Nitratifractor salsuginis DSM 16511: one gene and its partner. The protein of the gene in region 1 binds, or shares a complex with, the protein of each later gene. Links are inferred from orthologs where the notes say so. Each region holds a gene or a part of one and is shown on either strand. Other genes may lie near its edges.

Region 1 (6,241 bases):
GCGGGTATGGGGGCGGGACTCTCGGCCGGAGCCAAAACACCGCTCGCAGCCATAGTAATGATTACCGAAATGAGCCATGATGATGTGGTCATCCCCATGACGGCTGCTGTCATCACCAGTTATATCGTGAGTTTCGGCTACAGCCTATACCTTGGCCAGGAGAATATTTTCCGCAGTAATCTCAAGGATTTCACTCCTACGACCAGAAATTATCCGCCCAAAGAGGCATAATGTTCATTCCGGAATTGCTGCATTTTTTCATATTGCCGATCATCATCGGCCTGATAGGCGGTTTTTCCGCATATCTGTTTCGAATTTTTATACAGTTCTTCTCTTATCAGTACGATAAAATCGACGCCATAGGATCGATAGATTTCTATCTGCTGAGCATGCCTCTTCTCTTTTATCTCTCCCACATCACCATCAACAACTTTTTGCGCGATCGCGCCAATGTGACCATAGATGAAATTGCCAAAAAGATTTCACTCCTTAGCGGGCGATTCTCATTCATCAAAGGTTTTCTGGTCCTGCTTTTTACCTCCTTGAGCATCGGGTTCGGTGTCCCCATAGGCCGGGAGGGACCTATCGCCAAACTGGGAGGGCTTTTGAGCGAAGTTTTTCTGCTGACGGTAAAAACTCAGCGTATCAATATGCCGATTTATCTCAGTGCAGGAGTCTCCTCCGCGATCGCGGCAACCTTCAATGCGCCTATTGCCGGTGTGATATTCGGCATTGAAATCATCATCGGCCGTATCAACTCATATATTATTATTCCGCTGGTCGTTGCCTGTGCAACCTCGACCATGGTCGCCAGGGAATTTATCGGTGACTATACCGCCTTTTATGTTCCTCCCCTGCACTACAGCGACGCCTATTTCAAATACATGCCTCTTGCGGGAATATTTTTCGCCCTCATCGCTCTTGTTCTGACCTTTTCACTCAAACGGATGAGAAAACTCCGCTACAAATATCGCTACAAGTGGAAATATATCATCGTCTTCATCGGTTTCTTTGTGGGGGTGCTGATTGTATTGGAGCCCCAAATAAAGGGGGTCGGATATGAGTATATCAATCAAATCTTTTCTGCCGGATACAAATCCGATACGGCATTCGAAATTATGGCGTCAAAACTTCTTGCCATCATTTTAAGCATCGGTAGCGGAATATTCGGGGGGATGATGTCACCGTCAATTTTCATCGGTGCCTTTGGAGGATACTGGCTGGGTGGGGAGATCAGCCACTTCCAGACAGCGATAGATCCCAGGGTTTTTGCCCTCGTGGGAAGCGCCGCGATGCTTTCGGGCGTATCGAGGGCCCCATTGAGAAGCGCGGTCATCATTACTGAATTGACACATTCATATCAGATGCTTCTGCCCATTTTGATTACATCATCCATCGCTGCCTATATCGTAGCCAAGTCGGAATCCGGATCCTACTTCAAGAGAGGTTTGCTTCAAAGAGGTATCGACATTGAAGATCCGGGTGTTTTGAATTTTTTCAACACGTGCAAACTTGAAAACTACCTCGATAAAATTGAGCCCATCAAACCGAATGATGTCCTGAACAAAATCCTGCGTCGTTTCAGAAAGGCCCACAGTAACTATTTGCCGGTAGTCGACGAGGAGAACAAACTCATCGGCATTCTCTCACTTCGCGATGTCAGAAAGAGCAGACTTATCAGAACGAAAAAGAGAAAGGCTCTTAAAGTAAGCAACCTGATGAGTAAGCGCCCGTTTGCAATCAGTGACCAATCGGTCAAAGAGGACCTCTACAAAGCTATTTCCATTTTAAATGCCGATCACGTTCCATATGTCAAGCCCGACGGTACGTACGTCGGAATGATCAATATCAACAAACTACTCAAAAGTATGACCCTTCATCAGCAGGGATACAGGATAAAAGGCTTTTTCCGATAGTTCACCGATCTCTCCGTCATCTTTTCAACGCGAAGCATCTTCAAACTTTTTCTTCCTGTCGAATTATCCTGTTATGGCACAATACCCTATGCGCCTTTTTATCGCTTCACCCGTTCTTATTTACAATTATACGCAGTTGCGTCAGGATTTCTCCGCTGTCTTGAAGGGCAGATGGGTCGAAGAGAATGCCCTGCATCTGACGTGGATCTTTCTCGGCGATCAACCTGCGGCCGAACCCTGGCGGAAAAAATTGCGTCATCTCACAGCATTGGAAGCACCGATTCCACTCCAGGGGCTCGGCAGCTTCGGCAGGCCACCCAGGGTCTTTCACCTAAAAGCCCATGATCCCCTCCTCTACAAAAAAGCCCGGGAAATGAAAAACAATGGACTGGAACCTTATCGTTTCACTCCCCATGTAACCCTCTGTCGGATTGAAAAGATCGTTAATTGGCGGGAATACAAAAAGTTGTTGGAAAAATACAGAGAAGAAATTCTTGGAGAGATTCTCCCCGAGATCGCACTTTATGAAAGTACGCTCTGCAAAGGAGGTTCGATCTATCGAAAGATCGAGAGTATCGTTTAAGCGGTCCGGCCCGATCAGCCGTTGCGCTTCTCGATGATCTCTTTGGCCACGTTCGCGGGAACTTCGTCGTAGTGATCGAATTCCATCGCGTAGGTAGCCCGGCCCTGGGTCATGGAGCGCAGGTCGGTGGAGTAACCGAACATCTCCGCCAGGGGAACGAAGGCGTCGACGATTTTATTACCGGCACGATCACCCATACCGTTGATTTGACCGCGGCGCTTGTTGATATCGCCGATGACGTCACCCATATACTCTTCGGGGACTTCGACTTCGACCTTCATGATCGGCTCGAGGATAACGGGGTTGGCCTTTTTGGCCCCTTCGCGGAAGCCCATAGAACCGGCCAGTTTGAAGGCCATCTCCGAAGAGTCGACTTCGTGGTAACTTCCGTCGTAGAGGGTCACCTTGACATCCTCGACGGGATAGCCCGCCTGAATACCGCGCTGCATCGCTTCCTGAATACCTTTATCGACGGCGGGGATATATTCTCTGGGAATGACTCCCCCCTTGATCTCGTCGACAAACTCGTATCCGGCACCCTGCTCCTGAGGCTCGATCTTCAGGAAAACATGTCCATACTGACCGCGTCCACCGGACTGCTTGGCGTATTTGTACTCCTGGTTGACGGGAGCCTTGATGGTTTCGCGGTAAGCGACCTGGGGAGCACCGACTTCCGCTTCGACCTTGAATTCACGCATCATCCGGTCGACCAGGATCTCCAGGTGAAGCTCACCCATACCGGAAATGATGGTTTGGCCGGACTCTTCGTCAGTTGTTACACGGAAAGAGGGATCTTCCTGTGCCAATTTCTGAAGGGCGATTCCCATCTTCTCCTGGTCGGCCTTGGTCTTGGGCTCGACGGCGACAGAGATAACCGGATCGGGGAACTCCATCTTTTCGAGAATGACTTTGTCTTTCTCATCGGCCAGAGTATCGCCGGTCAGAGTATATTTCAGACCCACGACGGCACCGATTTCACCGGCGTAGAGTTCACTGATCTCTTCGCGCTTGTTGGAGTGCATTTTCAGCAGACGACCTACGCGCTCTTTCTTGTCTTTACTGGTATTGTAGACATAGGAACCGGACTTCAGGACCCCCCGATAGCTGCGGATAAAGGTCAGCTGACCCACGAAGGGGTCGGTCATGATCTTGAACGCCAGTGCGGCGAACGGACCGTTGTCAGTCGACTCGACATAGACTTCCGTACCGTCTTCGTACTCACCGCGGATGGGAGGAACTTCGGTAGGAGAAGGCAGGTAATCGACGACCGCGTCGAGCAGTGTCTGGACCCCTTTGTTTTTAAAGGCGGTTCCACAGGTCATGGGAACGATGCTCAGATCGATACATCCCTTTTTCAGACCCGCTTTGATCTCCTCTTTGGTGAGCTCTTCGCCCTCCATATATTTGTCGAGGAGTTCGTCGCTGGTTTCGGCGACCGCTTCAATCATCTTTTCACGGTACTCTTCAGCCAGTTCGACAAGATCTTCGGGAATATCGACGACCTCGTACTTCTGCCCCATCAGAGACTGATCGTCGTCCCAGATGACCGCTTTCATCTCGACCAGGTCTACAACCCCTTTGAAATCCTCTTCGGCACCGATGGGGATCTGAATGGGAACTGGATTGGCGTTGAGGCGATCTTTGATCTGACGCTCGACTTCGAAGAAGTCCGCACCGGTCCGGTCCATCTTGTTGACGAATACCATACGGGGAACATGGTATTTGTTGGCCTGACGCCAAACGGTTTCGGATTGGGGCTGGACACCGCCGACCGAACAGAAGACAGCGACCGCACCGTCAAGGACACGCATAGAACGCTCGACTTCGATGGTGAAGTCAACGTGGCCCGGAGTGTCGATAATGTTGATCTGATGACCTTTCCATTCACAGGTGGTCGCCGCGGAGGTAATGGTGATCCCGCGCTCCTGCTCCTGTTCCATCCAGTCCATGGTGGCGGCACCGTCATGGACTTCACCGATCTTGTGGCTGACCCCGGTATAGAAGAGGATCCGCTCGGTCGTGGTGGTCTTTCCGGCGTCGATGTGGGCTGCGATTCCGATGTTTCGTACTTTTTCCAGGGGATGTGATCTGGGCATGTTTTTTCCTTCTTCTTACCAGCGATAATGGGCGAAGGCTTTGTTGGCTTCGGCCATTTTGTAGGTATCTTCCTTCTTCTTGAATGCCGCACCCTTTTCGGTGGCGGCATCCATCAGCTCGTTGGCCAGGCGCTCGACCATTGTCCGCTCATTACGCTTGCGTGCCGCTTCAACGATCCAGCGGATCGCCAAAGACTGCTGGCGAACGGGGCGAACTTCGACGGGAACCTGGTAAGTGGCTCCACCGACACGACGGCTTTTGACTTCCATCACAGGGCGGACATTCTCCATCGCCTTGTTGAAGACATCAATACCCTTTTCACCGGTTTTGGATTCAATTCTCTCCAGGGCACCATACATGATCTTCTGGGCGACACTCTTTTTGCCGTCAAGCATGACGGCATTGATAAACTTGGTCAGGACTTTACTTCCGTGAACAGGATCCGGCATGACCGGACGCTGAGGCGCTCTTCTTCTTCTCATCAATCTTTCCTTTCTTCAATCGACAATTGATTTACTCAAACTTCACCCGCGAAGGTTGATCGGTGAAGCCTGATTTTGGCGGACAGAGCCGCGTGCAAAAAATTCGGCTTACTTGGGCCGCTTGGTTCCGTACTTGGAGCGGGAAACCTTCCGGTTGGCGACTCCAGCGGCATCGAGGGCACCGCGGACGATGTGATACTTCACACCGGGAAGGTCTTTGACCCGGCCGCCGCGGACCAGAACGATGGAGTGTTCCTGAAGGTTGTGACCTTCACCGCCAATGTAGGAGATGACTTCAAAGCCGCTGGTGAGGCGGACTTTCGCGACCTTACGAAGCGCGGAGTTCGGCTTCTTGGGGGTCGTGGTATAGACGCGGGTGCAGACACCGCGACGCTGAGGACAGTTTACTAGGGCAGGTGATTTGGACTTTTTGATCACCTTTTTCCGCTCTTTGCGGATCAACTGGTTGATGGTAGGCAAAGTTGCATCCTTTCATGCTTGTTTTATATAGAGTTTCTCTAAGAGAATTGAATCCGGGCTGAGACAGCTCGAGAAGCGGCTCGCTGCGAGCCTCTTCTTGAGCTGTCGACGGAAAAATAGGCAGTAATTATAGTCAAGAAGACTTAAAAATCATTGAATCCCGTACCGGCCGGGAATTCCGTTCCAGGCGTAGCGGAGTTACTCGGCAGTAAAGAATTTCAGTTTATCCGGCTGGATCATTCCGGTACCGACCGGGATCAGACGTCCGATGACGACGTTCTCCTTGAGGTCCTCCAGATAATCTACCGTTCCGGCGATGGAGGCGGAGGTGAGGACCTTGGTGGTATCCTGGAAGGAGGCGGCGGAGATGATACTGTCGGCACCGACCGCGGCCCGGGTGATTCCCACCAGCATCGGCTCGGCGATGGCGGGCTCACCGCCCCGCTCGACAATCCGCGCGTTCTCTTCCATAAACTTCCGCTTGGAGACGATATCTCCGGCGATAAAGCGGGTATCCCCGCTGTCGATGATCTTGACCTGGCGCATCATCTGGGAAACGATGATCTCGATGTGCTTGTCGGAGATGTTAACCCCCTGGCGGCGGTAGACCTGCTGGACTTCGCTGACGATGTATTCGTAGAGCGCCTTCTCACCCAGTGCTTCGAGAATATCGTGGCTGGAGA
Region 2 (6,246 bases), 1.9 Mb from region 1 along the record:
CTCCTCATCCAGGACACAGTAGCGCTCCACCTCCGCCTCGTTGAGTTTGCCGTTGAGCCGCTCCTGCCCCCGCTCCTTCTGCCGGAGAAAAGCTTCGATCACCTGGCGGTGCATCGTCGCCGAATCGACACTCCCTCTATCGCCGGCTTCCACCTCCTGCATCGTCACAAACAAATCGATCCGATCGAGGAAGGGATCCGAGAGGCGGTTGCGGTAGCGTTTGATCTCCGCTTCGCTGCATCGGCAAACCCGACTCTGGGCCAGGAGATTGCCGCAGGGGCAGGGATTCATCGCTGCCACGAACATAAAATCGGCTTCATAGCTGACTTTGCTGTGGACCCGGGCGATATGGACCCGGCGATCCTGCAAAGGCTCTCGCAATGCCTCCAATACATTTTTGGAAAAGTGGGGCAATTCATCGAAAAAGAGCTGCCCGTGGTGGGCGAGAGCCACTTCCCCGATCTTTGCCGTATTGCTTCCTCCCCCGAAGATGGAAGCCGACGTCGCCGTATGATGGGGGGCCCGGTAGGGACGCCTGGGTTGGAAGTCGGGGATCTGTCCGTCGAGGAATTGATGCTTGGCGATGGCCAGGATCTCCTCTTCACTCACCGGAGGCAGGATATGACGCAGACGCTTGGCGATCATACTCTTGCCGCAGCCGGGGCTCCCCTCCATCAGGAAGTTGTGCATCCCCGCCGCCGCGACCAACGCCGCCCGCTTGGCCACCTCCTGCCCTTTGACTTCGGAAAAATCCTCGGGGTACTCCCGCAGATAGTAGTAGCTCTTCCCCCCAATTTGGAGCGATTCCCCTTCATAGGCACTCTCGGGCTTCTCCCCCTCCATCCCGGTACCTTTCATCAGGCCGATCGCCTCCTGGAGGGTCTCCACCGGCCAATACTCGATCCCGGGGATATGGGAGAGATACGCCATCGCCTCCCTGGGGACAACCGCCCGCCTGATCACCCCCTGCTGACGAAGGGAAAGGATCAATGGGAAAAGCTGCGAGCTGCTTTTGACCCGGCCGTCGAGGCCAAGTTCCCCGAAGACATAGAGATCCTCCTGGTCGATCGACTCTTTGTTGAGGGCGATCAGCAGAGCGATAGGTAGATCAAAATGAGTACCGGACTTGCGGTAGTCGCTCGGAGCAAGATTTACGGTTATCTTGAGCGGGGGGAAGACGAAGCCATTGGTGATGAGCGCCGCCTTGACCCGTTCCCTGGCCTCCTGAATATCGTTTCCGGCAAGGCCGACCACGCTGAAGCCTGGTAAACCCTTGGTGAAGGTGGCTTCCACGGTAATGGGACGCGCCGTCACTCCCTCGAGGGTCGCACTGGCGATGGTATTGATGGCGACACGCTCTTCGATCAGCTCTTCCGTTTGAACGGGGTTCTCACTCATACTTCTTCCTCGTTGGTATTGCGTTATTATCCACAGATTTGATCAGGATGCACTGAGAAATGGCAGAGTGAAAGATTTTCTATAAGAAAAAGAAGAGGCCCAAACGGGCTATTTTTTCCCACGTAGGCGTTTTTTCCACTCTTTTTCGAACTTTTTGCGTTTGAGGAGGGAGAGTTTCTCGATAAAGAGCCTGCCTTCGAGATGATCCATCTCGTGCTGCACAGCGATAGCGAGGAAGTCGTCATCTTCGAGGATGTGTTTTTCTCCGTAGCGGTCCTGATACTCGATGCGCACCGCCTTGTAGCGCTCCACCTCTTCGAAATAGCCCGGGACCGAGAGGCACCCCTCCTGATAGCGGGTCTTCCCTTCGGCATCCAAAATCACCGGGTTGATCACCTCCAGGGTATTCTCTTTGGGCTGCTGGACCCTGGGGTCCTCCGAATCGGTGTCCACGGGGACATTGATGATCAAAGCCCGCACGGGCACAGCCACCTGGATAGCGGCGAGGCCCACCCCGTTTTTGGCGATCATCGTTTCGTACATATCGTCCAGCAGGGTATGAAGCTCCTCGTCGAAACGCTCCACGGGCTGGGAGATCTCTTTGAGCCGTTTGTCGGGATAGACGACGATGTCACGAATCATACTCGATTACTCCACAAAACTTTTTGTCAAAACCTTATCGATGAGGCCATACTCCTGAGCCTCTTCAGCGCTCATAAAGTAGTCCCGCTCGGTATCTTTTTCGATCTTTTTGACGCTCTTGCCGGTCTTCTCGGCCAGGATCTTGTTGAGATAGGTCTTCATCCGCAGGATCTCTTTGGCCTGGATGGCGATATCGGTCGCCTGGCCCTGGGCACCGCCGAGGGGCTGATGGATCATAATGCGGGAGCTGGGCAGGGCGTAGCGCTTGCCTTCGGCTCCGCACGCCAGCAAAAAGGCCCCCATACTCGCCGCCTGGCCGATGCAGATGGTGCTGACATCGGGCTTGATGTAGTTCATCGTATCGTAGATGGAAAAGCCGCTGGTGATCACTCCGCCAGGGGAGTTGATGTAAAAGTAGATGTCTTTGTCGGGATCCTGGGCTTCGAGAAAGAGCAGCTGGGCTACGATGCTCGAAGCCACGGCGTCGTTGACTTCGCCGCTGAGCATAATGATCCGGTCTTTGAGGAGCCGGGAATAGATGTCGTAGCTGCGTTCACCGCGGCCGGTCTGTTCGATGACATAGGGGATATAGCTCATAGAAATACCTTTGATTCAGGAAGATTGAACGATTTGAGAAAGAGGCCGTCGCCCGCGAAGACAGCAACGGCGATTGGAGTGAGAATACTATTTCTTTCCGGCGTTGTCAAGGTCGAGCAGCTTGCCGAAGAGCTTGTCTTCGATCATCCCCATCTTGATGGCGGGGATGAGGTTGTTCTTCTGATAATACTTCAGAAGGGCTTCGGGATCCTGGCCCGCCATCAGCGCTTCGTAGTAGAGCACCTGGCTGACTTCCTGATCGCTCACATCCACATTCTCTTTCTTGGCCAGGGCATCGACGATGAAGGTCGCTTTGACACTGCGGGTCGCGTCGTCACGGACCGACTCGCGCAGCTCTTCGATCTTTTCGGCATTGCCCTGGATCGCTTCGAGCTCCTCTTTGGAGAGGCTCTGGGCCTTCTGGTTGGCCAGGTTGTCGATCTCCTGCTCTACGATGTTCTCGGGCAGATCGAATTCGAACGCCTCTACCAGCGCATCAAGCAGCTTGGGCTTGAGCTCTTCGTTGTAGAGCTTGTTGAGCTTCTCGGTGCGGATCTGCTCAGCCAGCTGCTCTTTGAGGCTCTCGAGAGTCGCATCCTCTTTTTTGGTGATCGCTTTGGCCAGCTCGTCGTCGATCTTGGGCTCGGCTTTCACCTTGATGTCTTTGAGGGTGATTTCGAACTCGGTCTCTTTGCCCGCCAGGTTGGGCGCCTGGTAATCCTCGGGGAAAGTAACCTTGATGCGCTTGGTCTCGCCCTTTTTCATCCCGATCATCTGCTCTTCGAAGCCGGGGATGAACTGTCCCGAACCGATCTGCAGTTCGAAATCCTGGGCGCTTCCCCCCTCGAAAGGCTCTCCGTCAAGATAGCCGGTGAAGTCGAAGACGGCGGTGTCACCCTCCTGCAGGGGGCGGTCCTCTTCCAGGCTGACCAGCGGAGCCACCTGCTCGGCCAGAGTCTTGAGGCGCTCTTCGATCTCCTCTTCGCTCACTTCGGGGACTTCATAGGAGGGAACGAGCTTCTCATACCCTTCCACATCCACCTGGGGACGGAGGCAGATCTGAATCTCCGCCTCGATCTTCTCGTCACCCTTCTCGTATTTTTTGAAGATGGGCTGCCCGATAATCTCGGCAGGCTCGATCCCCGCCTCGGCATAAGCCTGGTTGAGCATATCACGGATCGCTTCACCCTCGGCATCCTCCTGCAGCTTCTCGCCGTACATCTTTTTGACGATGTGCGCGGGGACCTTCCCCTTGCGGAAGCCGTCCACTTTCATCTGCTTGCCGGCCTCCTTGGCCAGTTTGTCCACTTTGGCTTCCACTTCGCTGGTAGGGATCTCCCCCTTGATGAGCACGTTGGCGTTATTGATCTTTTCGGTTTTGATTTCCACGGAATTGGTCCTTTGTCGGTAATAATAAATGGCAACGATTTTACCAAAAAGTAGCTAAAAGCCTCATCTGTGCTACAATCGCTCCAAATTCCACACTCCCGAGGCAGAAAAGATGAGTGACAAGAGCAAGAAGATCGAAGCGGCCGTTCGGACCATTCTGGAGAACCTGGGTGAAGATCCCGATCGTGAGGGGCTGCTCAAAACCCCCCACCGGGTGGCAAAGGCTCTGGAATTCCTCACCGAGGGATACCACAAAGACCCCGAAGAGATTTTGAAAAAGGCCCTCTTCACCAGCAGCAACGACGAGATGGTCCTGGTACGGGATATCGAATTCTACTCCCTGTGTGAGCACCATATGCTCCCCATCATCGGCCGGGCCCACGTCGCCTACATCCCCGACGGCAAAGTCGTCGGCCTCTCCAAGATCCCCAGAGTGGTCAACCTCTTCGCCCGGCGCTTGCAGATCCAGGAGCAGCTGACTGAGCAGATCGCCGACGCCATCAGCGACACCATCCACCCCAAAGGGGTCGCCGTGGTCATCCACGCCCGCCATATGTGTATGGAGATGCGCGGCGTCGAAAAGATCAACTCCACCACCGTCACCTCCGCCCTCAGAGGCCTCTTCAAAAAAGACATCCGTACCCGCAACGAATTCTACGACCTCATCAACGCCAACGTCCCTTCGAATTTCTGAGGGGAGCGTTGAGCGCTGAGCGCTGAGCGTTGAAAAATTGGTCACTAGTCATTAGCCATTGGTCATTGGGCCAGCTGAGATCGTGTTAAGTGCTACGTGCTAAGTGTTACGATTTTTTGACAGTTGCCGACTTCTCACTTATTCGGTTACTCACTGATGTTATGCAAAAGTAATATCATTGGTACAGGAGCAGCGACTTTAGTCGCATAGCTCTAAAGATCATAGGCTAATTTCAGCGACTAAAGTCGCTGCTCCAGCACTCTTGCCGATCAATACCCTTTAATTTCTCCCAATGACAAATGACTAATGACCAATGACATAACATCGGTTACTCGGTTACTCATTCTCCATCTTCCATTTTCAATCTTCCATCTCAGAAGAAAGTCTCTCTTTCTGCTATAATTGTCGAAACCTGACAATATGACTCAGCATTAAGGAGGCCCGAGCCTATGAACGTCTATCTCGACAACAACCGCCTCACCCCCGTCGACCCCCTGGTCAAGGCGGTGATGGAACCATTTTTGGATCAGCCCTACGGCGATCTGGCGGCGCTGCACGATTTCGGCGCATCTACCCGCAAAGCCTACAACGAAGCGGTAGAGAAGTGCTACGCCGGAGTCCACGCCCCCGACAAAGCGACCCTGGTCTTTACTTCCGGCGCCGCAGAAGCCAACAGCACCGTCTTTATGAGCACCTTTTTGCGCTTCATCCTCACCGGGCGCAAGAACAACATTATCCTCTCCGAACGCGAACCCCTGCCTACCTTAGAACTGGCCCGCTTTTTCGAAGAGCAGGGATGCCGGGTCAACTATCTGCCGGTCAACAGCGACGGCGTTATCGATCCTGAAACGCTGACTGATTACATCACCCCCCGCACCGCCCTGGTGAGCGTAAGCATGGTCGATGCCGAAAGCGGCGCCATCAACCCCGTGGAGGAGATCGCCGAGATCTGCCGGAAATACGATGTTCCTTTCCATACCGACGCCACCCAGGCCCTGGGGCGCATCCCCGTCGATTGGGAGCGGATCGAACCCGACTTTTTGAGCTTCTCCTCCGAGACCCTCCACGCCCCCGCCGGGGTGGGCGGCCTCTTCCTCAAAGAGGGAGTCGAGCTCCAGCCCATCATCCCCGGAGGGCGGATGAAAGCCGAGCGCTACCGCAGCGGCCCCTGGAACATCCCCGGCATTATCGGCATGGGCAAGGCGATGGAGATCGCTTCCGATGCCCTGGGCTTTGAGGTGGAGGATATGCGGGACCTGCGAGACAAGCTCGAAGAGGCCCTGCGCGCCCTGCCCGGCGTGGAGATCCTCGTCCCCTGGGCCCTGCGCACCCCGAATACGGTGCTGGCGGCTTTCAAAGGGGTCGAGAGCGAAGCGATGCTCTACGAGCTCAACCGGGAGAAGGTCGCCGCCTACTCGGCGACGGTCCACCCCTTCGGCGACTGGAAAGAGCGGGCCCTGACCGACGCTCTGGGCCTCGATCCGGCGCTGCGCCACTCCACCGTGGGCTTCGCCCTCAACCGCAAC

What was found.
Region 2: the proteins of rpsG (region 1) and tig are in contact, whole or in part, in a crystal structure (PDB 3GTY), measured with the Thermotoga maritima proteins. The link is inferred for Nitratifractor salsuginis DSM 16511 from one-to-one orthologs. Residues at the interface, in WP_004081843.1 of Thermotoga maritima: Lys34, Lys52, Lys55, Glu59, Arg62, Gln63, Glu66, Asn67, Lys69, Val71, Arg95, Ala109, Lys110, Lys111, Gly112, Arg113, Pro114, Glu117, Glu121, Ile124, Ala125, Tyr127, Asn128, Asn129, Thr130, Gly131, Lys135, Asp139, Arg142, Met143; in WP_004081061.1 of Thermotoga maritima: Glu122, Val124, Val129, Leu130, Tyr133, Glu188, Gly259, Ile262, Tyr263, Glu266, Ser270, Glu273, Gln274, Glu277, Arg308, Gln311, Ile312, Ser315, Tyr316, Glu325, Arg329, Arg336, Leu363, Phe366, Trp367, Arg373, Leu377, Arg381, Leu384, Glu387.

What each region holds. Positions count from the first base shown.
Region 1 is NC_014935.1:1,925,582-1,931,822, forward strand. The notes cover bases 3,345-6,241. They hold rpsG (30S ribosomal protein S7), read right to left. Parts: upstream 5,079-6,241; coding sequence 4,611-5,078; downstream 3,345-4,610. Other genes in these bases: fusA (elongation factor G), read right to left, coding at 3,345-4,595; rpsL (30S ribosomal protein S12), read right to left, coding at 5,187-5,558; rpoC (DNA-directed RNA polymerase subunit beta'), read right to left, coding at 5,757-6,241. Also shown: NITSA_RS09840 (chloride channel protein), read left to right, coding at 1-231; NITSA_RS09845 (chloride channel protein), read left to right, coding at 231-1,916; NITSA_RS09850 (2'-5' RNA ligase family protein), read left to right, coding at 1,990-2,499; more of fusA, read right to left, coding at 2,514-3,344.
Region 2 is NC_014935.1:8,010-14,255, reverse strand. Bases 1,876-4,777 are described here. They hold tig (trigger factor), read right to left. Parts: upstream 4,027-4,777; coding sequence 2,725-4,026; downstream 1,876-2,724. Other genes in these bases: folE (GTP cyclohydrolase I FolE), read left to right, coding at 4,139-4,720; clpP (ATP-dependent Clp endopeptidase proteolytic subunit ClpP), read right to left, coding at 2,047-2,637; def (peptide deformylase), read right to left, coding at 1,876-2,040. In the rest of the region: NITSA_RS00060 (YifB family Mg chelatase-like AAA ATPase), read right to left, coding at 1-1,398; more of def, read right to left, coding at 1,507-1,875; NITSA_RS00035 (cysteine desulfurase family protein), read left to right, coding at 5,170-6,246. UniProt on the Bacillus subtilis protein: Involved in protein export. Acts as a chaperone by maintaining the newly synthesized protein in an open conformation. Functions as a peptidyl-prolyl cis-trans isomerase.